Regions from separate parts of the Micromonospora sp. NPDC020750 genome, predicted to be linked through region 2. Evidence: predicted binding sites of a transcription regulator. Region 2 holds the regulator's gene; the other holds the start of a gene.
The links. Region 2 encodes HspR, which represses chaperone genes until heat shock. Its sites were predicted from a motif close to TTGAGTNNNNNNNACTCAA; they were not measured.
Positions count from the first base shown of each region.

Region 1: a site for HspR is predicted at 6,545-6,563, ahead of lon (endopeptidase La). Genes of this name have one in related genera too.

Region 1 is NZ_JBIRTH010000004.1:421,905-433,123, forward strand. Features, by position in the region: gene ACH4T9_RS15765 (Ig-like domain-containing protein) at 1-147, shown strand, start outside; gene ACH4T9_RS15770 (hypothetical protein) at 179-319, opposite strand; partial or broken gene ACH4T9_RS15775 (STAS domain-containing protein) at 460-819, shown strand; gene ACH4T9_RS15780 (FKBP-type peptidyl-prolyl cis-trans isomerase) at 1,057-1,425, opposite strand; gene ACH4T9_RS15785 (hypothetical protein) at 1,596-2,153, opposite strand; gene ACH4T9_RS15790 (DICT sensory domain-containing protein) at 2,441-3,583, opposite strand; gene ACH4T9_RS15795 (hypothetical protein) at 3,774-4,667, shown strand; gene ACH4T9_RS15800 (hypothetical protein) at 4,959-5,171, opposite strand; gene ACH4T9_RS15805 (Lsr2 family protein) at 5,747-6,094, opposite strand; gene lon (endopeptidase La) at 6,587-8,917, shown strand; gene ACH4T9_RS15815 (MarR family winged helix-turn-helix transcriptional regulator) at 9,147-9,656, opposite strand; gene ACH4T9_RS15820 (DoxX family protein) at 9,768-10,139, shown strand; gene ACH4T9_RS15825 (DEAD/DEAH box helicase) at 10,249-11,219, opposite strand, start outside.
Region 2 is NZ_JBIRTH010000007.1:312,571-323,789, forward strand. Features, by position in the region: gene ACH4T9_RS22895 (hypothetical protein) at 1-940, opposite strand, end outside; gene ACH4T9_RS22900 (cation:proton antiporter regulatory subunit) at 973-1,473, shown strand; gene ACH4T9_RS22905 (cation:proton antiporter) at 1,481-2,686, shown strand; gene ACH4T9_RS22910 (hypothetical protein) at 2,868-3,299, shown strand; gene ACH4T9_RS22915 (hypothetical protein) at 3,375-3,596, opposite strand; gene ACH4T9_RS22920 (heat shock protein transcriptional repressor HspR) at 3,769-4,203, opposite strand; gene dnaJ (molecular chaperone DnaJ) at 4,236-5,423, opposite strand; gene grpE (nucleotide exchange factor GrpE) at 5,503-6,246, opposite strand; gene dnaK (molecular chaperone DnaK) at 6,293-8,167, opposite strand; gene ACH4T9_RS22940 (ABC transporter) at 8,364-10,211, shown strand; gene ACH4T9_RS22945 (GTPase) at 10,208-11,219, shown strand, end outside.

The sequences.
Region 1 (11,219 bases), on a different contig from region 2:
TGGAACGTCGGCTGGGACGAGTTCGCCAAGGGCAGCGCGTTGCCCGTACCGGCCGGGCTGCGGCCCAGCCCGCACGTGGCGCCGCACCCCGGCGCGGTGGCCGGCGGCAGCTCGCCCGCACCGGCCCCCTCGGCCAGCGGCGGCTGAACACGGGAGGAACGACCGCCGGACCGGTCCGTCACCGCAGGGTGGCGGACCGGTCGCCGTCCTCACCGGCTGCGCCCCGTCGCCCACCCTCGGGGCCAAGCGCGCCCTCGGCCAGCGGCAGCAGCTCCGCGTCGTCGAGCCGCAGGTCGGTCGCCGTCCACGGCCCGTTCAACGGGGGCGGCACGGTGGCCGGCGTTGCCGCAGCTCCTGCTCAGGGTGGACCCGGAGTGACTCGGGGTCAGACCCTGGGTGTACCCGGAGTCACTCCTCGGCAGGGCGGAATTGTCGGGGGGCGGGGCTAGATTCGTGGTCATGGAGCAGCGCAGCGATCGGTTCCACGTGCAGGTCAGCGTGGGCGACCACGCGGTGGAGATGCGGGCGACCGGCGAGGTCGACATCGCCACCGTCGGCCTGCTGCGCGCCGCGCTGTGGGCCGCCCCGGCCCGGCCGCTGCTGCGGCTCGACATCTCCGGCGTCCGGCTGCTCTCCGCGGCCGGGGTCCGGGCGCTGGTCGCCGCGCACCGACGGGTCCGCGCCCGTGGCGGCGAGCTGGTCCTCGTCGACCCGGCCCCGGTGGTCGCCCGGGTGCTGCACGTCACCGGCCTTGACCGCGTCATCCCCGTTCGGGACGGCGCCGCTGCCTCGACCGCTGTCGCCTCGACTGCGGCTGCCTCGACCGTGGCAGCGCCGCGTCTGCTGGCGCCGCTCGTCCCCGCCCTGGCGGGGGAGTCGTCGGCGCGACCGGAGCCGGCGGTGACCCCGCCGGAACCTGCCGTGCTCGGGTCGCTGGCCCGCGCCCTGGGGTCGCTCGTGCCCGTGGCGGAGGCGTCCTCCGCGCCCATGCTGGCCTGCGTCTGACGGCCTGCCGTCGGGTGGGGCCGCCGGCACCGGCCGACGACCCCACCCCGATCAGCGGACGCCGAGCAGGTCGACGACGAACACCAGGGTCTCGCCGGGCTTGATGAGGCCGCCGGCGCCCTGGTTGCCGTACCCGAGGTGCGGCGGAATGGTGAGCTTGCGCCGGCCGCCGACCCGCATGCCGACCACGCCCTGATCCCAGCCGGCGATGACCCTCCCGCCGCCCAGCGGAAACTCGAACGCCTCGCCGTGGTTCCAGGACGCGTCGAACTCGCGACCGGTGGAGTGGGCCACCCCCACGTAGTGCACGGTGGCCCGCTGACCGGGCTGGGCCTCCGGGCCCTCGCCGACCGTGAGGTCCTCGATGACGAGATCGGCGGGCGGCGCGCCCTCGATCGGGCCAACCTGGGGCTTGTCCATGTCGTACGCCTCCTGCTCGGTGCTGCGGCTAACTGCGGTCGCCGTCGATCCTGCCGGATCGTGATCTGCCGATGTCCGGCGGTCCCGCGCCCGGCGGTCCCAGCGCGGCCCGACATGCGGCGGCGGGCGCCACCGGGAAGGTGGCGCCCGTCGGGGCCGTGCTCGTCCGACTACCTCAGCCAGGGGAACCGCTGGACGATGGGCAGCCGCTTCCAGGCCCGGCCGAGGCCGAGGGTGTCGCCCGCGCCGAGCAGGGCGAGGACCACCAGGACCGCGGCGTAGATGAGATGGTCGTCCATGAAGGGGTTGTTCTCGGGGGGCAGGACGGCCGTCCACATCATCACCAGCAGCAGGCCACCGGCGACGGCGGCGATCCGCATCCCGATGCCGAGAATCAGGGCCACGCCGATGGCGGCCAGGCCGAGCATGAACAGCCAGTCCGCCCAGGCCGCGCCGGCGATCTCGGTGTAGAACCCCTTGAACGGGCCGGCCGTGCCGAAGGCCAGGAAGCCCTTGGTGGGGCTGCCCCCCTCGATCCAGGCGTTCTTCGCCTCGGTCCCGTGGCCGAGGCCGAACATCTTGTCCAAGAAGGCCCAGAGGAAGGTCCAGCCCAGGGCGATCCGGATTCCGGCCAGGACGTACCGGGCGGCCCTCTGGCGGGTGGTCTCGCCCGATGGAGCGATGGTGTTGGCGGCGGTCCGCTCGATCGTCGCGGCCATGGTGTCCACGTCCCTTCCTGTGCCTCGCACCGCGTTCCCGGTGGCAGTTCCATTGGACATCGTCACCGGCGTCCCGGTCAGGGCCGATGGGTCCGCTTCCGACCGGGACCTTCGACCCTGATCTACTCGTCCCGGCCGGACATTTCCCCGTCGGCCTCGTCCGACCGTAGTCGATGATCACGCAACCGCAACCGATGAGACCGGAGACCGGTGCTCGCGTGGGCAGTGCCTCCGGCACGGTACGGGGGCAGCACGCGGACACCCCTCGACTCCCGCACCCGAGCTCCTGACCCGCGCTACCCGACCGGTACCTCGGCCGTCTCGGGGGCCAGCCGGGCCACCGGCACGCCCTCCTGAGCGGCCCACCCGACGGCGTGCCGGACGTCGGCCACGGGCAGGGGCCGCCGGGCCGTCACGGTGACCGCCGCATGCACCGCGAACGCGACGAACGGGTACGACCGGACCAGGTCGCCGACCGCCTCGTGCACCTGGCCGGCCACCGCCACCGCCTGCTCCTCGGTCAGCGCCGGCAGGAACAACAGGTACTCCTGGTCCGACAGGCGTACGGCCCGGTCCACCGGGCGCAGCGGCGCGGTCACCGCCCCGATCACCGCCTGCGCCTCGCGGGCCGCGCTGCGCCGGCCGAAGCGCTCCGGCGCGCCAGCCGGCTCGTCGACCCGGACGCCGATCAGCGCCACCGGCAGGGTGCCCGACGCGGTGATCCCGTCCTCGCCCGTCCACAGCCGCATCCCCGACTCGTCGAGCAGCGGTGCGGCGGCCTCGGCGGCCCTCGCCTCGGCACCCCGGCCGCGGTCACCCGACCCCGACCCGGTCGCCCAGCGCTCCGGGGCCGCACGCTCGGCGCGGGAGAACATCAGCCGCAGCGCCGCCTCGCCGCGTGCCTCGCCGGGCGTCGCGGGCAGATCACGCACCCGGGCCAGCACGTCGTCCACGGTTGCGCGGGCCGCGTCGGGAAGCCGGTCGGCGAGCCGGTCGCGCAGCCGCAGGACCTCGTGCAACGCCTCGTCGCGGCGGAAACCCCACCGGCCGTCGAAGAGCCGGCCGGCCTCCAGCGTGGCTGCCGGCTCCACCTCCGCCCGGTCGTACGCGACCAGCGTCGCGCCGAACCGGGGGGTCAGCGCGACCACGCTCCACTCCCGCGCCAGGTCCTCGGTCTCCTCCAGGGCCACCCCGTACGCGCCGTCGGGGAGCTCCGAAGGACGCTGCCCGACCACGCCCACCACCGTCACCGCCCCCGAGGCGGCAATCCGCTCGTAGACCGCCCGTTCCCGCTCGAAGTACGGCATCCGTTGGAAGAGCGCGACGACCACCAGCGGCCCGTCCTCGGCGATGGCCAGGGCGGCGCTCTCGATGGCATGGGAGACGGCGACGAGGCTGCGCTTGGTCATGAGTTCCGGGGGCCGTCCACTGTGCAGCACCCGCTGAGCCTAGAGAACCGGAGAGTGGAGCGCTTCCGCCGGCCCCGCCCAGCCGGCGCCGCGGCGAGGAGCGTCCGGGCGGCGTGCCCGGGCCGACCGGCGGCCCGGCGCGGGCCGCACCGGCGAGGTGGGAACCATGATCGACGGCCTAGACTCGGCCGGTTGACGGCCCGACGGATGGACAAGGCGGATGACGAGCACCGGTAGTGAAGACGGCTCCCTGCTGCGCCCCGTCGCGGCATCGACCGGCCGTGGTCCGGCCCTCGCCCGGGGCGGCCAGGTGGTGTACGCCGCCCGGCGGCTCGGCGAGTTGCTGCACGGCCGTCCGCCGGGGGTCACCGGTCACCAGTGGAGCTCGGCCGGCCGGGAGTGCCTCGACCACGTGGTCTGCGCCGCGCCTTCGGGCCGACCGCTGTTCGCCGTCGAGGTCGGGCCGCCGGTGCCGCCCGGGTCGGCGGCCCAGCGCGCCGAACGGATGAAGGACGCCGTGTGCGCGGCCGTCGGCCTGGCGGTGCTGCGGATCGCCTCGCCCACCCTGCGCGCCGCCGACCAAGGCCGGCGGATCGTCGAGTACGTCATCGACGCGCGGGCCTACGCCGACGCCGTCCGGCCGGACCCGGGGCACACCGAGCCCGGGGACGCCACGCCGGTCGCCTTCCGGGACATCGTCGGCCGGTTGCCGGACGGGCGCAGCGGGCACGTCAACGATCTCGGTGCCCTGGCCCGGGCGGCAGCCGTCGACGCCTACGTCTCCCGTCGGCTGGTCGACCCGATCGTCCGGGGCCTGCACGTGCGCTGGGCGGACGGCCCGGCCGAGGGCTGGAGCTGGGTCGAGGTGCGGCCCGGACGGTTCCTGGTGGAACGGGTGCGGGTGTGGGAGCACCGCCTCTCCTGCGGGGTGGACCCGGGGCGGCTCGCCGAGGACCTCGCGGCTGTGGCGGTGGGCGAGCGGCTGCGTGGCCTCGACGGCGGCGAGCCGGAACTGGTCGCCCGCGAGCAGTTCGACGGGGACATCCGCCGGCTGCGGGCGCGCCGTGACGAAATGCGGAACGGCTTTGGATTCGACCACCTCTGCGCGGACTGACGTCCCCTGGAACGGGGCCGTCGACCGGCCGCTCCCGCAGAATTCCCATATCCGGGTTGAGCCTCGCGCCACGGCATCTTACTCCAGCGGGAATGGACAGGATCCTGCTCCACCGAGCCTGCGGGCGTGGATGACGGTGCGGAAAGAACATCATCGACCATCGACATGCGCCGGCACGTCGTAGTGACCCTCACCGGCGACCTCCCAGAATTGATCGGTCCGACGGGGCCACGTGGCGGCTACCGGATCGGGGCAGGAGAGCAATTCGATGCGAAGGCCCACACGGGGGCGTCATCCGGTATCGCGCGGAGCAGGCGGCTGCTGGACGTTGTCGGCACGCTCGCGGTCTTCGGCAAAATCGGTAACAAGGGCGGTCAGCGCGGCGGGGACAACGGCGGCGGCCGGAACGGAGGCGGGGACGGCCTGCCGCAGCCCGGCACGCCCGGTGCGCGGTCCGGGCCGGTGGCGGCCCGTACCTCGCATCCCGATGATGGAGCGGGTCAACCGGGCACCCGCCTTCGACGTCGTGTGGATCCGACCTCGTGTGGATCCAGGTCAACTTGACTCGCGCGGCGGCGCCGCGACCGTCGGCAGATCCGGGGTCGCCCGGGGGCCGATCACCCCTGGGCGACCCCGTCGCGCGGTTCGAGCACCGGCGGCCTGCGAGGCTGGACCGGTGGACGTGGGACGCGGGGCGGCGCGCAGGTGGCCGTCATCTCGGCGGACCGGCACGGCAGGAAGAGCGGACGCCGGTCGGCGCGTGGGTGGGCCGTCACCTCGGGAGGGTGTGTCGGGTGCACCGGACGCCGGTGCCGTGCCGGCCCGGCCCCGTCCGCGCGCCGTTCACCGACGTGTCGACGGGCGCCCCGGAGAACCGGGTGTGCCGGGCCCGGCCCGCCCGCTGCTCCGTCGAGTGCGCCGACCGGCCAAGTAGCTGACCGACCGGGTCGTGGGACGGCCCGCACCGGCACCGGCCTGTGTCGGCCGGCGCCGTGGGAACTGCGACCGGAAAGGGGCCAGCGGGTGCCGGCCTCCACGGCGCGACCCGGGAACCCCCGGATCGCGGCACCGCCGCCGGATCAGCGGTTTTTGTAGGCCTCGACGACCGACACCGGGATGCGCCCGCGGTCGGAAATCTCGTGGCCGTTGTTGGCGGCCCATTCCCGGATGGCCCGGTTCTGCTCGCGGTCCATTCCGGAGACGGGGGCCCTTCCCGGGCGGCGGGCGGTCCGGCCGGTCTCGACCGGGCCGCGACCGATGCGCCGGCCGGCGTTGATGTAGGGATCGAGTGCTTTGCGCAGGGTGCCGGCGTTCTCGTCGGAGACATCGATGGTGTACGCCACGCCGTCCAGGCTGAACTCGACGGTCCGATCCGCCTTCCCGCCGTCGAGGTCATCAGTCAGAACGGTGATTACTTTCCGAGCCATCGCCAATTACTCCTTGTGTGGGGCGGGGTGTTCTAAGAGTTTGACGTATCAACTGGCAATTCCGCAAGAATATGCCCGGTTCTGCATTCGGCGAGTCGAGTTACGCGGGATGGAATCCCGCTCGGCCGGTGGAATTTGCCGGTGCCGCTCAAGCGGTTGAGCAGGCCAGAGGCGCTGCGGGGTGGCCGCCCGATTCGCCTGCGACACCCCTGGCAGGCGCGGCGGTGTTGTCGCCATCCGCCACGCCTTCCCTTCGGCGGCGGACGGTTTCCCGAAGATCGCGCCGGCCCCGGCCCCCGCCGCGATCAGGCGCGGGGATTGCCGTCGCTCCTCGTCGGACGCCTCCGGTCGGCGAGGGAGATCCGCGCCCGGGCCCTGCGCCGGGCCGCCTTCGAGCGACCGGTGGAGTGGCTTGAATCACGCTTCGGAACAAGGGGGAGGCTCTGTTACTTGAGTGAGTCAGGCTCAACTCAACGCGATAGCAGGTGTTCGATGGCAACTCTTCCGGTACTTCCACTGACCGACGCCGTCCTGCTGCCCGGCATGGTCATTCCGGTGACCCTCGACCCGACCACCCAGGCCGCCGTCGACGCGGCCCGCGCCACCGGCGACGAGCAACTCCTCGCCGTGCCCCGTATCGACGGCGAGTACGGCCCCGTCGGCACGGTCGCCACCATCGAGAAGGTTGGCCGCCTGCCCAGCGGCGAGCCGGCCGCCGTGGTCCGGGGGTTGTCCCGGGCGCGGATCGGCTCCGGCGTCCCCGGCCCCGGCGCCGCCCTCTGGGTCGAGGCCACCGAACTGCCCGAACCCGTCCCCACCGGCCGGGCCCGGGACCTCGCCCGCGAGTACCGCGCCCTGATGACGTCCGTGCTCCAGCAGCGCGGCGCGTGGCAGGTCATCGACGCCATGGAGCGGATGACCGACCTCTCCGAGCTGGCCGACGCGGCCGGCTACGCGCCCTGGCTCACGCTGGCGCAGAAGACCGAACTGCTCGCCGCTCCGGACGTCACCGCCCGGCTGGATCTTCTCGTCGGCTGGGTGAAGGACCACCTGGCCGAGCAGGAGGTCACCGAACAGATCAACAGCGACGTCCGCGAGGGGTTGGAGAAGTCCCAGCGCGAGTTCCTGCTCCGCCAGCAGCTCGCCGCCATCCGCAAGGAGCTCGGCGAGGACGAGCCGGACGGCTCCGCCGACTACCGGGCCCGGGTCGAGTCCGCCGAGCTGCCCGCGAAGGTCCGTGAGGCGGCGCTGCGCGAGGTCGGCAAGCTGGAGCGGGCCAGCGACGCCTCCCCGGAGGCGGGTTGGATCCGCACCTGGCTGGACACGGTGCTGGAGATGCCGTGGACCACGCGTACCGAGGACAACACCGACCTGGCCGCGGCCCGGGCCGTGCTCGACGCCGATCACGCCGGCCTGGCCGACGTGAAGGACCGCATCCTGGAGTACCTCGCGGTGCGCAACCGCCGGGCCGAGCGCAACCTCGGCGTGGTCGGCGGGCGTGGCTCCGGCGCGGTGCTCGCCCTCGCCGGCCCTCCGGGCGTCGGCAAGACCAGCCTCGGCGAGTCCGTCGCCCGGGCGCTCGGCCGCAGCTTCGTCCGGGTCTCCCTCGGCGGCGTCCGCGACGAGGCGGAGATCCGGGGCCACCGCCGCACGTACGTCGGCGCGTTGCCCGGCCGGATCGTCCGTGCGCTGCGCGAGGCCGGCTCGATGAACCCGGTCGTGCTCCTCGACGAGGTCGACAAGCTCGCGGTCGGCTACGCCGGCGACCCAGCCGCCGCCCTGCTGGAGGTGCTCGACCCGGCGCAGAACCACACCTTCCGCGACCACTACCTGGAGGTCGACCTCGACCTGTCCGACGTGCTGTTCCTGGCCACCGCCAACGTGGTGGAGACCATCCCGGGCCCGCTGCTGGACAGGATGGAGCTGGTCACCCTGGACGGCTACACCGAGGACGAGAAGGTCGCCATCGCCCGCGACCACCTGCTGCCCCGGCAGCGGGAGCGGGCCGGCCTGACCGCCGAGGAGGTCACCGTCGCCGACGACGCGCTCGCCCGGATCGCGGGGGAGCACACCCGGGAGGCCGGCGTCCGGCAGTTGGAACGGGCGCTGGCGAAGATCCTGCGCAAGGTCGCGGTCGCCCTGGCGACCGACCCGACGCCCGTCCGGGTGGACACCGACAATCTGGCCCGCTACCTCGGCCGGCCCAGGTTCACCCCCGAGTCGGCGGAGCGGACGGCGGTGCCCGGCGTGTCCACCGGCCTCGCGGTCACCGGCGCGGGCGGGGACGTGCTCTTCATCGAGGCCACCAGCATGGAGGGTGAGCCGGGGCTGACCCTCACCGGCCAGCTCGGCGACGTGATGAAGGAGTCCGCGCACATCGCGCTGTCGTACCTGCGCTCCAACGGGCGCCGGCTCGGCATCGACCCGAACGCCCTCGCCGGGCGGCGGATCCACCTGCACGTTCCGGCGGGCGCGGTGCCCAAGGACGGGCCGAGCGCCGGAATCACGATGGTGACGGCGCTGGCCTCGCTGGTGACCGGCCGGCCGGTGCGGCCCGAGTTCGGGATGACCGGCGAGGTGACGCTCTCCGGCCGGGTGCTGCCCATCGGCGGGGTGAAGCAGAAGCTGCTCGCCGCGCACCGGGCCGGCCTGACCGAGGTGATCATCCCGGCCCGCAACGAGCCGGACCTGGACGACCTGCCCACCGAGGTACGGGAGGCGCTGACCGTGCACACCCTCGCCGACGTCGTCGACGTGCTCGCCCTGGCGCTGCGCCCGGCCGACGCCGGCACCCTCACCGGTCCCACCCTGACGGCCGCCTGAGGGCGGACAGAGGTCCCCTGTCATCGCTTCACGCGGGCGGGGGACCTCTGTCAACGCGCGCCCGGCCAAGGCCCCCACTGATCGTGGGCAGCAGGGTCTTGCCGGTGGCCGGTGGCCGGTGGCCGGTGGCCGGTGAGGTGGCGTCGGCTCCGGCGCTGCCTCAACCTCGTCCCGCGCTGCCGGGGGCCTCATTTCCGGCAGCACCGGGGGCCAGGTCCGGGGCAGGCCGTCACGACCCGTCGGACGCGTTCCCGCGTCGCGTCGCGGGCGCCGGGCAGCCGCCGGTCGGGCTGAGCCGGGCCAGCAGCGCGGCGGTGATCGCGCCGAGCTGCGCCACCTGCGTCGGGGTGAGCGCGTCGAAGACCAGCGAGCGGACGCGGGCCACGTGCGCGGGCGCGCTCGCCGCCAGGTGGGCGTAGCCGGCGTCGGTGAGCACCGCGACGGAGCCCCGGCCGTCGTCGTCGGCCCGCTCGCGGCGTACCCAACCCTGGCGCTCCAGCCGGCCGACGAGGTGGGACAGCCGGGACTGCGAGCCGTTGACCAGGGCTGCCAGCTCACTCATCCGGCGGGACCGGCCAGGGGTCTCCGACAGCAGCGCCAGCACCCCGTAGCCGAAGTGGGTCAGGTCCGCGTCGCGCTGCAGCTGCCCGTCGAGTTCGGCCGGCAGCAGGGTGAGCACGGCGAGCATCCGCTGCCAGACCTCCTGCTCGCCGTCGCTCAGCCAGCGGGTGGGTTCCATCGCTCCAGCGTACCGATACTTGACGCTTCAAGTACCCGACCGTACGGTGATGCTTGAAACGTCAAGTAAATTGTCCGCCCGGCTGGGCGGCAGCCCTTCGGAGGCACCCTCGTGAACGTCGTCCTGTGGATCCTGCAGATCCTGCTCGCGCTGGTCTTCGCCGTGGGCGGGCTGACCAAGGTGGCCCGACCCAAGGCGAAGCTGCGTGAGCAGATGGGCTGGGTGGAGGGCGTGCCCGAGCCCGCCGTGAAGGCGCTCGGCGCACTCGAGGTGCTCGCCGCCGTCGGCCTGATCCTGCCGGCCGTCACCGGCATCGCCACCGTGCTGACCCCGCTGGCCGCCGTGGGCGCGGCGATCGTGATGGCCGGCGCCGTCGTCGTGCATGCCCGGGCCAAGGAGTACCCGGGCGCGGCGTTCACCGCCGTGCTGCTGGTCGCGGCGCTCGTCGTCGCCTGGGGCAGGTTCGGCTCGTACGCGTTCTGACCTGACCCGGCCGACCCGCGCCGCCGCGGATCAACTCGGCGTCGGTGACCTGGCGGTGCCCCGGAACGAGGGGGCCGCGATTGTCACCGACGCCGAATCGATCAAGAGGTCAGGCGCGGTCGCGGTCGCGGCGTACCGTCGTCTTGCGGCCCTTGATGGTGCTGCCGCGCAGCGCGGCGATCACCTCGTCGACCGCCCCGTTCGGGACCTCCACCAGCGAGAACCGGTCGGCGATCTCGATCGAGCCGATGTCCCGGCCGCTCACCCGCGTCTCTCCGGTGATCGCCCCCACCAGGTCCTGCGGGCGCACCCCGGCGCGTCGGCCCAGCCCGATGAACACCTGCGTGGCGTCCCCCGACCGGGGGCGGGCCGGACGGCGGTCGCCGCCACCCCGGCCCTCGTACCCCGGCCGGGTCTCCCGCTGCGGACGGACCGCGACCTGGGGGATCTCCTCCTCGTCGTCGTCCGAGCCCGGCGAGGCGGCCTCGTGGGCCAGCTTCACCGCGGCGAGGGCGACCTCCATCAGGTCGAACTCGTCCGACAGCGACTCCACGATCACCCGGAACGGATCCAGGTCGTCCTCCAGCAGCGACTCCCGCAGTGCCGCCTGGGTCAGCTCCAGCCGCCGGGTGCGTAGGTCGGCCGCCGTGGGGATCTTGTCGATCGCGATCCGCTGCCCGGTCACCCGCTCGATGGTCTTGAGCATCCGGTGCTCGCGCGGCTCGGCGAGGGTGATCGCCACGCCCTCGCGGCCGGCCCGGCCCACCCGGCCGATCCGGTGCACGTACGACTCCGGGGCCGACGGCACGTCGTAGTTGACCACGTGGGTGAGCTGCTCGACGTCCAGGCCCCGGGCCGCCACGTCGGTGGCCACCAGCAGGTCGGCGGTGCCGGCGCGCAGCCGTCCCATCACCCGGTCCCGCTGCTCCTGGCTCATCCCGCCGTGCAGCGCCTCGGCCCGGTAGCCCCGGCCGTTCATCGTCTCGGTGAGCCGGTCCACCTCCTCGCGGCTGCGGCAGAACACGATCGCCGCGGTCGGCGACTCCACGTCCAGCACCCGGCCCAGGGCCGCCGGCTTGT
Region 2 (11,219 bases):
CGGCGACCACGCCCACGCCGTCCGGGCCGCTGACGGCGAACCGGCCGGTGGTCAGGGGCACCACCGAGAGCGCCCGCGCCGGATGCCCCTCGGCGGGCACGGGCAACCACCGGCCCAGGTATCGCCAGAAGGTGGGGAACCTCGTCCGGTCCGGTGGCCAGCCGATCAGCCGCGCCTCGCCGTCCGGCCCGGCCACCGGGCGCAGCATCCCGACCTCGCCGTCGGGGGCCGGCACCGCCGTCCGCTGCCAGCTCCGCCCACCGTCGGGGGAAACCGCGGCGTACGGCCTCCCGCCGTCGACGCCGGCCGCCACCAGCAGGCCACGGGTCTCGACGAGACCGTGCAGGCCGGGCACCGGCGGCTGGGCGGGCAGGTTTGTCATCCGCCGCCCCTGCCAGCGAACCGCCCGGCCGGTGGCCTCGTCGAGCTGGAACCGGCCCTGGGCGGCCTGCCAGGCGGCGGGGGCCCGCTCCCCGATGGCGTGCGCGAAGGTGACGCCGCCGTCGGTCGAGGTGTACCAGTCGCGGGGCTCGAAGTGGAGCGCCAACACGCCGGGGACGGCGTACAACTGCTGGCTGCCGGCGACCGGACGGGGATGTCGCCGCTGCTGCCAGGAACGCCCACCGTCCACCGTCGTGTAGAACAGCGCCGGGCAGTTCCGGTCCGGGGGCTCGCCTCCGCAGCTCGCGAAGAGGGCATATCCCTGCTCGGCGGTGACGAACTCGACGTACGGCGGATCGTACCGCCGGCCGACGGCGACCCGGACCTCGCGTACCTCGACGTCGGAGGTCGTGGGGGACGACGCCGGCGCGGTGGTCGCCGGACCGGGCGGAGGGACCGTCCGGTCCGGGGGTGGGCGACGGACCGGACCGATCGAACAGCCCGCCATCAGCGGTACGAGCAGCACAGCGACCGCCCATCGGAGGAGCCGACCATTCATCGACCCTCCCCTCAGCCGGTAGCCTTGCCCGCGTGCGAGTACGTGTCGAACAGACTGCCCTCCCTGGAATCGGAATGCGTCACGATCTGGTGACGGAATCCGGCCGCCGGCTCGGCGTGGTTTCCCACCGCAATGGCCGCCGTGACCTTGTCCTATATGACCCGGACGATCCCGACTCCTGCCAGGCCGACATACCTCTGACCGACGACGAGGCGGAGGCATTGGCAGACATCCTCGGCGCGTCGCTGATGCTCGGTCAACTCTCCGGACTCCGCGAGCAGGCCGCCGGGCTGCTCACCGAGCAGGTCGCCATCCCGGCCGGCTCGAAGTACGTCAACAGGCGGCTCGGCGACACCAAGGCGCGCACCCGGACCAGCGCCTCCATCGTTGCGGTGCTGCGCCACGGCGAGGTGATCGTCTCGCCGGACCCGACCTTCCGCTTCGAGGCCGGTGACGTGGTGGTCGTGGTCGGGACCCGCAAGGGGCTCGACGGCGTGACAGCCATCCTCGCCGACAACGATCCGGACGGCTGAGGCGCGGATGCACGAGACCACAACGCTGCTCATCGAGGTCGGTGCGCTGCTCTTCCTGCTTGGGCTGCTGGGGCGGCTCGGCCGGCGGATCGGCCTCTCACCCATTCCCCTCTACCTGCTCGCCGGGCTCCTCTTCGGGCACGGCGGTGTGCTGCCGCTGAACGCCAGCGAGGAGTTCTTCGCCGTCGGCGCGGAGATCGGCGTGATCCTGCTGCTGGTCATGCTCGGCCTGGAGTACTCGGCCGGCGAACTGGTCGGCAACCTGCGCTCGGCGGCGCCCGCCGGGCTGATCGACGGCGTGCTCAACGCGCTGCCCGGCGCGGCCTTCGCCTTCATGCTCGGCTGGGACTGGGTGGCCGCCATCGTGCTCGGCGGCATCACCTGGGTCTCCTCGTCCGGCGTGATCGCCAAGGTGCTGGCCGACCTGGGCCGGCTCGGTAACCGGGAGACGCCGGTGATCCTCTCGGTGCTGGTCATCGAGGACCTGGCGATGGCGCTCTACCTGCCGCTGCTCACCGCAGTGCTGGCCGGCAGCGGTCTGCTCGGCGGCGGCATCGCGCTCAGCGTCGCGGTCGGCACCGTCGTGCTGGTGCTCGTGGTGGCGATCCGGTACGGCCACCTGATCTCCACGGCCCTGTCGGCGAAGGACCCGGAGGCGCTGCTGCTCGGTGTGCTCGGGCTGACCCTGCTGGTCGCCGGCATCGCGGCCAAGCTTCAGGTGTCGGCGGCGGTCGGCGCGTTCCTCGTCGGCATCGCGCTGTCCGGGCCGGTGGCCCACCACGCCACCGAGATGCTCTCCCCGCTGCGGGACCTGTTCGCCGCCGTCTTCTTCGTCTTCTTCGGGCTGGTCACCGACCCGCGGGACATCCCGCCCGTGCTGCTACCGGCGCTCGCGCTGGCCGTGGTGACGATGGCCACCAAGACCCTGACCGGGTACCTGGCCGCCCGGCGGGTGGGGATCAAGGAGCCCGGACGGTGGCGGGCCGGACTGGCCCTGGTGCCACGCGGCGAGTTCTCCATCGTCATCGCAGGACTCGCCGTCGCCGCCGGCAGCGTCGAACCGAAGCTGGCCGCGCTGGCCACGGCGTACGTGCTGATCACCGTGGTGACCGGGCCGATGCTGGCCCGGCTGCCCGACTTCGCCTGGTTCAAGGTGTGGCTGCGGCAGCGGGCCCTCCGCCAGCGCACCGAGCCGCTGGTCAGCGCCGACTGATCCGCGACCCCGGCACGGGTACGGGCCGGGTCGGCCGTACGGCCGACCCGGCCCGTTCCATCGGTTGTCGAATTCGTGCCGCGGAGCCCTTCCGCTGGTCGGCGACCCCGGCTACCGTTCGCCCCAGCAGCCAGTCCGCGGCGGGCCGGTCCCCCCGCGTACGCAAGCGGAAGGTTGGCCGGTGAGCGTGCAGGAGTCGACGTTCCGCGGCTTCACGAATCCCGTCGACCCCTCTCCCTCGGAGCTGCGGGCGTGGGCCTACCAACCGGACTCCGTGCCGCTGACCTCGATGCCCCAGGACTGGGACCTGCTGGTCGCCGGGGACCACCTCGTGCAGACGCTCTTCGAGCTGGCGATGGACCCGGCCTGCCCGGCCCGCCGGTTCGCGCTGCACTGCCTCTACATCTACGCCGCCGACGGCATCCGGACGAACTTCCGCGCCCATCCCAAGCGGCGCTTCCGCAAGCTGGTCGAGCAGGCGGAACGGGCCGGCGACGAGCTGATGCACAACTGGGCGCACAACAGCCGGGTGCTGCTGGCCCGCCCGGACCTCTTCGCCTACCGGGACTGGTGCGAGGGCGGTCTGGTCCGGGAGAACCGCCGCATCGGCTGACCGGCCCGCATCCCGGGCACGCGAACGGGCCGGGTTCCCCCGTGGAACCCGGCCCGCACGTCGGCGCACCGGCCGTCAGGCGGCCGATCCACCGCGCCCTTCGCGCTGCTGGTCGCGCCGCACGTCGGCCCGCCCCTGGTCGACGCCGTGGTCGACCTGGTCGGCGAACCGGCCGTCCTTGATCCTGTCGGTGAACCGGCTCTCGGTAATCTTGTTGAACTGCTCCCGGGCGGACTTCGCGATCCGGTCGAGCCGCGCCTCCGCCTGCTGCGCCACCTTCTTGGCCGGTTCCGACATGGTCCCCCCTCGCCGGTGCGGTGGTTTCCAGCGGTGCTTATGGCCCGGATTGAACGTATAGGCCCTGATTCACAGGTTAACGGAACGGCCCGGTCCGCGCCGGGATACCGGGAAGCGGACCGGGCCGATGGAGCGGTCCGGAGCTGTGGAGCGGTGCGGCTGTGGCGGACAGTCAGCGGTCGCGGCGCGGGCGCCAGACCACCAGGGCGGTGGACGTGCGGGTGGTCGGCACCAGATCCCGACCGGGAAACCGGGCCAACGACTCCAGCTCGGCCACCCGGCGGTACGCGGCGTCGAGCTCCGCCTCCAGCCGGGCGATCCGCTGCTGCGCCTGCTCCACCAGATTCTCCAGGCCGATGATCCGCTTGACCCCGGCCAGGTTCACCCCCTCGTCCTGGCTGAGCCGCTGCACCTCGCGCAGCAGCACCACGTCCCGGACGCTGTAGCGGCGCCCGCCGCCGGCCGCCCGGCCGGCCTGCACCAGGCCGAGCCGGTCGTACTGGCGCAGCGTTTGCGGATGCATCCCCGCCATCCGCGCTGCCACCGAGATCATCAGGACCTTGGCCTCGTAGGCAGGGTCATCCGAGCCGGTGAACTCTCCCACCATCCCCGCTCACCTCCGTACGCACTCCAGCAGGCTTAACTGAACCGACGCACCCGGGCGTCGAGATGTTCCCGGGCGGCCGGCGGGGACTGCTCGGCGAACGCCTCCAGCGCCGCCCGTGCCTCGTCGGACACCCGTGCCGGTACCACCACGTCGAGCGTGACCAGCAGGTCGCCGGCCTGACCGTCCCTGCGCACCACGCCCTTGCCCCGGGCCCGCAGCACCCGGCCGCTTGGCGTGCCCGGCGGCACCCGCAGGGTCACCGTGCCGTCGAGCGTGGGGACCCGCAGGTCCGTGCCGAACACGGCCTCCGGGAAGGTGATCTGCACGGTCAGCGTCAGGTCGTCCCCGGTACGCCCGAACAGCTCGTCCGGTCGGACCTTCACGTGCACGAACAGGTCGCCGGCCGGGCCACCACGCTCGCCCGGCTCGCCGCGCCCGGCCAGCCGGATCCGCTGCCCGTCGGCCACCCCGGCGGGGAAGCGGACGTTCAGCGTGCGGGTCTTGGTGACCCCGCCGGTGCCGTGGCACTCCGGGCACTTCTCCTCAACGACCGTGCCCACGCCCTGGCAGTTGCGGCACGGCTCGGACAGGCTGAACGACCCCTGGTTCCGGGTGGTCACCCCGGCACCGTGGCAGACCTGGCAGGTCACCGGCTGGGTGCCGGGCTTCGCCCCGCTGCCGTGGCAGGTGTCGCAGATCCCGGGCGCGCGCAGGGTCAGCGGGAGGGTCACCCCGCGGACCGCGTCGTCGAAGTCGAGCGCCACCTCGGTCTCGATGTCCCGGCCCTTGGCGGGGCCACGAGGACGGGACGGGCCACCGGCTGCCCCGCCGCCCGAGAAGATCGAACTGAACAGGTCCTGGAAGCCGGCCCCGCCGAAGCGACGGTCACCGCCGCCGGCCGCGCCGCCGAACATGTCCGAGACGTCGAACGGCTGCCCACCGGGCCCGCCCGCTCCCCGGGCGTTACGCCGAAAGGCACCCGAGCCGAACAGCGAGCGCATCTCGTCGTACTCGCGGCGCTTGGCCTCGTCGCCGAGCACCGCGTACGCCTCGGAGGCTGCCTTGAACCGCTCCTCGGCCTGCGGGTCGCCGGGGTTGTGGTCCGGGTGCGACTCCCGGGCCAGCTTCCGGTACGACTTCTTGATCTCGTCCGGGGAGGCGGACTTCTGCACGCCCAGCGTGGCGTAGTAGTCCTTCTCGATCCAGTCCTTGGAACTCACCGGTCCACCCCCTTCCGCGGGACGTATCCCGGACGTCCCGCCCGCCCGGTACGGGCGGGCGGGACGGCGCGGGTCGGCACTACTCCGGGTCGGCGACCGCGACCATGGCCGGCCGCAGCAGCCGTTCGCCGAGCTGATAGCCCCGGCGCATGACCTGTACGCAGGTCGGTTCGGTCACGTCGGCGGAGGTTTGGTGGGCAACCGCCTCGTGTCGGGTCGGGTCGAACGGGTCGCCCTGCTCGCCGAACACGTTCAGGCCGAACCTGCCCAGCGCGGTGGTGAGCTGCTCGGCCACCGAACCGAACGGGCCCACCAGATCACCGTGCTCGCGGGCCCGGTCCAGGTCGTCCAGGATCGGCAGCAGCGCGGCGAGCACCGAGCCGGTCGCCTGCTCCTGGACCAGGCTGCGGTCCCGGTCCACCCGCTTGCGGTAGTTGGCGTACTCCGCCGTCACCCGCTGGAGGTCCCGGGTCCGCTCGTCGAGCTCGGCCCGCAGCCCCTCCACCTCCGCGCCGGGCGGCGCGCCGGTGGCCGGGGTGCCGCTCTCCACCGGCTGCGCCGGGGCGTCGACCACGGGCGGCCCGTCCACGGAGGCGGCCTCGACCTCGATCTCGTCGACCACGACCTCGGCGTCGGCGACCAGCCCCTCCGCCGGGACGTCCGCCCCGGCGTCGGTGGCGGCGGGCTCCTCCGACGTGTTGATTTTGCGGTTGTCACGGATGACGACCCGCGGCTGCTCGCCGGCGGACTGCCCGGCGGTCGCGGAGCCACCCGGCGCCGACCCGGTGGAGCCCGGGTCGGCGGCTCGTGGCTTCTCCGTCATGGGTTACCTCATCCCTCTGCCGTGAGTACGTGTCCGAGGCGGATCGTCACTTCTTGTCCTCGTCCACGATCTCCGCGTCGACCACGTCGTCGGCACCGCCGGCCTGCGCGCCGCCGGTCGCCCCGGCACCCGCGCCCGCCGCGCCCGCCGCACCCGGCTGCTGGCCCGGCTCGGCCTGATCGGCCTGCTGAGACGCGTACAGCAGCGAGCCGGCCTGCTGGGAGACCTGCGCGAGCCGCTCGTGGGCCGCCTTGATCTTCTCGATGTCCTGGCCGCCGAGCGCGCCGCGCAGCTCGCCGAGGGCCTCCGTGAGCTGCTCCCGGTTCTCGCCCGGCAGCTTGTCACCGCTCTCGGCGAGGAACTTCTCGGTCTGCCACTGGAGCGCCTCGGCGAGGTTGCGGGTCTCCGCCTCCTCGCGACGACGCTTGTCGTCGTCGGCGTGCTCCTCGGCGTCCCGGCGCATCCGCTCGATGTCGTCCTTCGGCAGCGAGGAACCGCCGGTGATCATCATCTTCTGTTCCTTGCCGGTGCCCAGGTCCTTCGCGTGCACGTTCACGATGCCGTTGGCGTCGATGTCGAACGTGACCTCGACCTGCGGCACGCCGCGCGGCGCGGGCGGGAGGCCGGTCAGCTCGAAGGTGCCGAGCTTCTTGTTGTAGGCCGCGATCTCCCGCTCGCCCTGGAACACCTGGATCAGCACCGACGGCTGGTTGTCGTCGGCCGTGGTGAAGACCTCGGAGCGCTTGCTCGGGATGGTGGTGTTGCGCTCGATGAGCTTGGTGAAGATGCCGCCCTTGGTCTCGATGCCCAGGCTCAGCGGGGTCACGTCGAGCAGCAGGACGTCCTTGACCTCGCCCTTGAGCACGCCCGCCTGGAGTGCGGCGCCGACGGCGACGACCTCGTCCGGGTTGACGCCCTTGTTCGGGTCGCGGCCGGTGAGCTGCTTGACCAGGTCGGTCACGGCCGGCATCCGGGTCGAGCCGCCGACGAGGATCACGTGCTCGACGTCGGCGACCTTGATGCCGGCGTCCTTCACGGCCTGCTCGAACGGGCCCTTGCAGCGGTCCAGCAGGTCCTGCGTCATCCGCTGGAACTCGGCGCGGCTGAGCGTCACGTCCAGGTGCAGCGGGCCCGCCGCGCCGGCGGTGATGTACGGCAGGTTGATGTTGCTGGTGGTGGCCGCCGACAGCTCGATCTTGGCCTTCTCGGCCGCCTCGCGGAGCCGCTGGAGGGCCATCTTGTCCTGGGCCAGGTCGATGCCGTGCTCGCCCCGGAAGGTCTTCACCAGGTGGTCGATGATCCGCTGGTCCCAGTCGTCGCCACCGAGCTGGTTGTCACCGCTGGTGGACTTGACCTCGACGACGCCCTCGGCCAGCTCCAGCAGCGAGACGTCGAAGGTGCCGCCGCCGAGGTCGAAGACCAGGACGGTCTGCTCCTTGGAGCCCTTGTCCAGCCCGTACGCCAGGGCGGCGGCGGTCGGCTCGTTGACGATCCGCAGCACGTTGAAGCCGGCGATCTCGCCGGCCTCCTTGGTGGCCTGGCGCTGGCTGTCGTTGAAGTAGGCCGGGACGGTGATCACAGCGTCGCTGATCTGCTCGCCCAGGTACGCCTCGGCGTCCCGCTTGAGCTTCATCAGCGTCCGGGCCGAGATCTCCTGCGGGGTGTACTTCTTGCCGTCGATGTCGACGGTCCAGTTGGTGCCGACCTCCCGCTTGACCGACCGGATGGTCCGGTCCGGGTTCGTCACCGCCTGGCGCTTGGCGACCTCACCGACGAGCACCTCGCCGTTGCGGGCGAACGCGACGATCGACGGGGTCGTCCGCGAGCCCTCAGCGTTGGCGATGACGGCTGGCTCACCGCCCTCGAGAACGCTGACGCAGGAGTTCGTCGTGCCGAGGTCGATACCGACCGCACGTGCCATCTTCGCTTCCTCGCTTCTTACGTTGGGGCAGGTGGCGGGATCAAACCCGCCGCGCACTCGCCACAAGTTGAGTGAACTTGACTCAATAGTGCCACGCCCACGGCGATCGTCAAATCGGGTTGAGCCGACCCGACGCAACCTCACGTTACGGGGAGCCCGGTTGTCTTCCCTTGCGCCGGTCGGGCACGCTTTAGCGGTGACGACGCACGGGGACCCCGCCGCCCGCTCCGGTTCGCCCGCCGTCGCCGCCCGTACCGGCACCGAGGACGCCGGCAAGGACCCGTCCGGCCCCACCGGAGACGGCCTGCCCGCCGCGCTCACCGGCCTGCGGGCCGCGATCGGCGCGGCCCGGTTCCCGCTCGCCCTGCCCTCGGCCGGGTCCGCCCGCCAGATCGGCGCGAGCCTCACCGCGCAGCTCGACGACTATCTCCTGCCCCGGATGGCCCGGCTCGACGCGCCGCTGCTGGTGGTCGTCGGCGGCTCCACCGGGGCCGGCAAGTCGACCCTGGTCAACAGCCTGGTCCAGGCCCGGGTCAGCGCCGCCGGAGTGCTCCGGCCGACCACCCGCTCGCCGGTGCTGGTGTGCAACCCGGCAGACTCCGGCTGGTTCCGCCAGGGCGAGCTGCTGCCGGGCCTCACCCGCACCAACGAGCCGAGCGAGGACCCAGGAACCCTGCACCTGGTCACCGCCCCGGCGCTCCCCGCCGGGCTGGCCTTCCTCGACGCCCCCGACATCGACTCGGTGGTCGACGCCAACCGGGCGCTGGCCGGGCAACTCCTCGCCGCCGCCGACCTCTGGCTCTTCGTCACCACCGCCGCCCGGTACGCCGACGCGGTCCCCTGGGAGCTGCTGCACACCGCGCGGGCCCGGGGCGTGGTGATCGCGATGGTGCTCGACCGGGTGCCGACGGAGGCGACCGACGAGGTGGCCGCCCATTTGGCCGAGATGCTCGCCGACCAGGGCCTCGGCGCGGCGCCGCTGTTCGTCCTGCCCGAGACGTGGGTGGACGGCCAGGGCCTGCTGCCGGACCAGGTCACCGCCCCGCTGAGCACCTGGTTCGCCCGGCTGGCCGCCGACGCCGGGGCGCGGTCCGCCGTCGTCCGGCAGACCCTGGACGGGGCGCTGGCCGCCCTGCACCCCGCGGTGGCAGGGCTGGCCGACGCCGCCGACGAGCAGGTGGCCGCCGCCGACGCCCTCGACGAGCGGGTGCGGGCCGCGTACCGGGGGGCCGAGCGGACCGTGGAGCAGGGGCTGAAGGACGGCCGGCTGCTCCGCGGCGAGGTGCTCGCCCGCTGGCAGGAGTTCGTCGGCACCGGCGAGTTCTTCCGCACCCTGGAGGCCCGGATCGGCCGGCTGCGCGACCGCCTGGTGTCCGCGGTGACCGGCCGGCCCGCGCCCGCCGCGGAGCTGCGCAACGCCATCGAGTCCCAGCTCGTCACGCTGCTGCGCGGGGTGGCCGCCGAGGCGGCCGAGAACGCGTACACCGGGTGGCGGGCGCACCCGGCCGGGGCGGCGCTGCTCGACCCGCCGCTGGCGCACCCGGCCGAGGACTTCCCCGCCCGCGCCGAGCGCCTGGTCCGCGACTGGCAGCGCGGGGTGCTGGAGCTGGTCCGGGCCGAGGGCGGCGACAAGCGGTTCGTGGCCCGCACCGCCTCGTACGCGGTCAACGCCACCGGGCTGGCCGTGATGATCGCCGTTTTCGCCTCGACCGCGTTCATCCCGACCGGGCTGGAGGTGGCCACCGGGGCCGGCACCACCGTAGCCGCGCAGGCCGTGCTCCAGGCGATCTTCGGCGACCAGGCCGTGCGTACGCTGGCCAATCGGGCCCGGGGCGACCTGCTGGCGCGGGTCCGGGAGCTGCTCGACGCCGAGGCCGACCGGTTCCTGTCCCGCACCGCGGCGGCCCGCCCGGCGGCGGACGCCGGCGACCCGCTGCGCGCCGCGGGCGACCGGGTGGAGGACGCCCGGCGCCGCAGCGGCCTGGCGACGGCCGACGCGCCGGTCCTGCCCGCCGCACCGACCCCGGAGGCCGAGGCCCGATGACCAACATCGCCGACCGGGTGCGCGCGGCGCTCCGGGGTGACCAGCGGGTCGACCCCGACGCGCTGATCGCCCGCCTGGACGCGGTCCGCCGGTTCCTCGACGCGGTGGACGGCCAGCTCCCGGACGCCCAGCTCGTGCCCGCGCACACCCTGGTCGAGCGGGCCGGCACCCGGCTTGCGCTCTCCCGGGACCACACCGTCGTCGCCCTCGCCGGGGCCACCGGCAGCGGCAAGTCGAGCCTGTTCAACGCGCTCGCCCGGCTGGGTCTCTCCCCGGTCGGGGTGCGCCGCCCCACCACCGGCGTGGCGCACGCCTGCGTCTGGGGCCCGCTGGACGGGGCGAACCGGCTGCTCGACTGGATCGGCGTGCTGCCCCGCCACCGGTTCGTCCGGGAGAGCGCGCTCGACGCCGACGACGAGTCCGCCCTGCACGGGCTGGTGCTGCTCGACCTGCCGGACTTCGACTCGGTGCAGCGGTCGCACCGGCTGGAGGTCGACCGGCTGCTCGGCCTGGTCGACCTGGTGGTTTGGGTCGTCGACCCGCAGAAGTACGCCGACCGGGTGATCCACACCAACTACCTGCGCGAGTTCCACCGGCACCGCGACGTGACGCTGGTGGTGCTCAACCAGGCCGACCGGCTGCCCCCGGCCGAGCTGCCCCGGGTGCTGGACGACCTGCGCCGGCTGCTCGACGCCGACGGGCTGGGCGGGGTGCCGCTGCTGGCCACCACGGCCATCGACCCGGCCAGGATCGTCGAGCTGCGCGGGACGCTGGAACGCACGGTCGCCGGTCGGCAGGCCGCGCTGCGGCGCCTCGCCGGGGACGTCGACACGGTCGTCGCCGGGCTGGACGAGCTGGTCGCCGCCGACACGCCGGCCGCCGGGCCGGACGAGGGGACCGTCGACTCGCTGAGCCGGGCGCTGGCCGGGACGGCCGGCGTGCCGGCGGTGGCGGCGGCGGTCGAGGGGGCGTACCGGCACCGGGCCGTGGCCAGCACCGGCTGGCCGC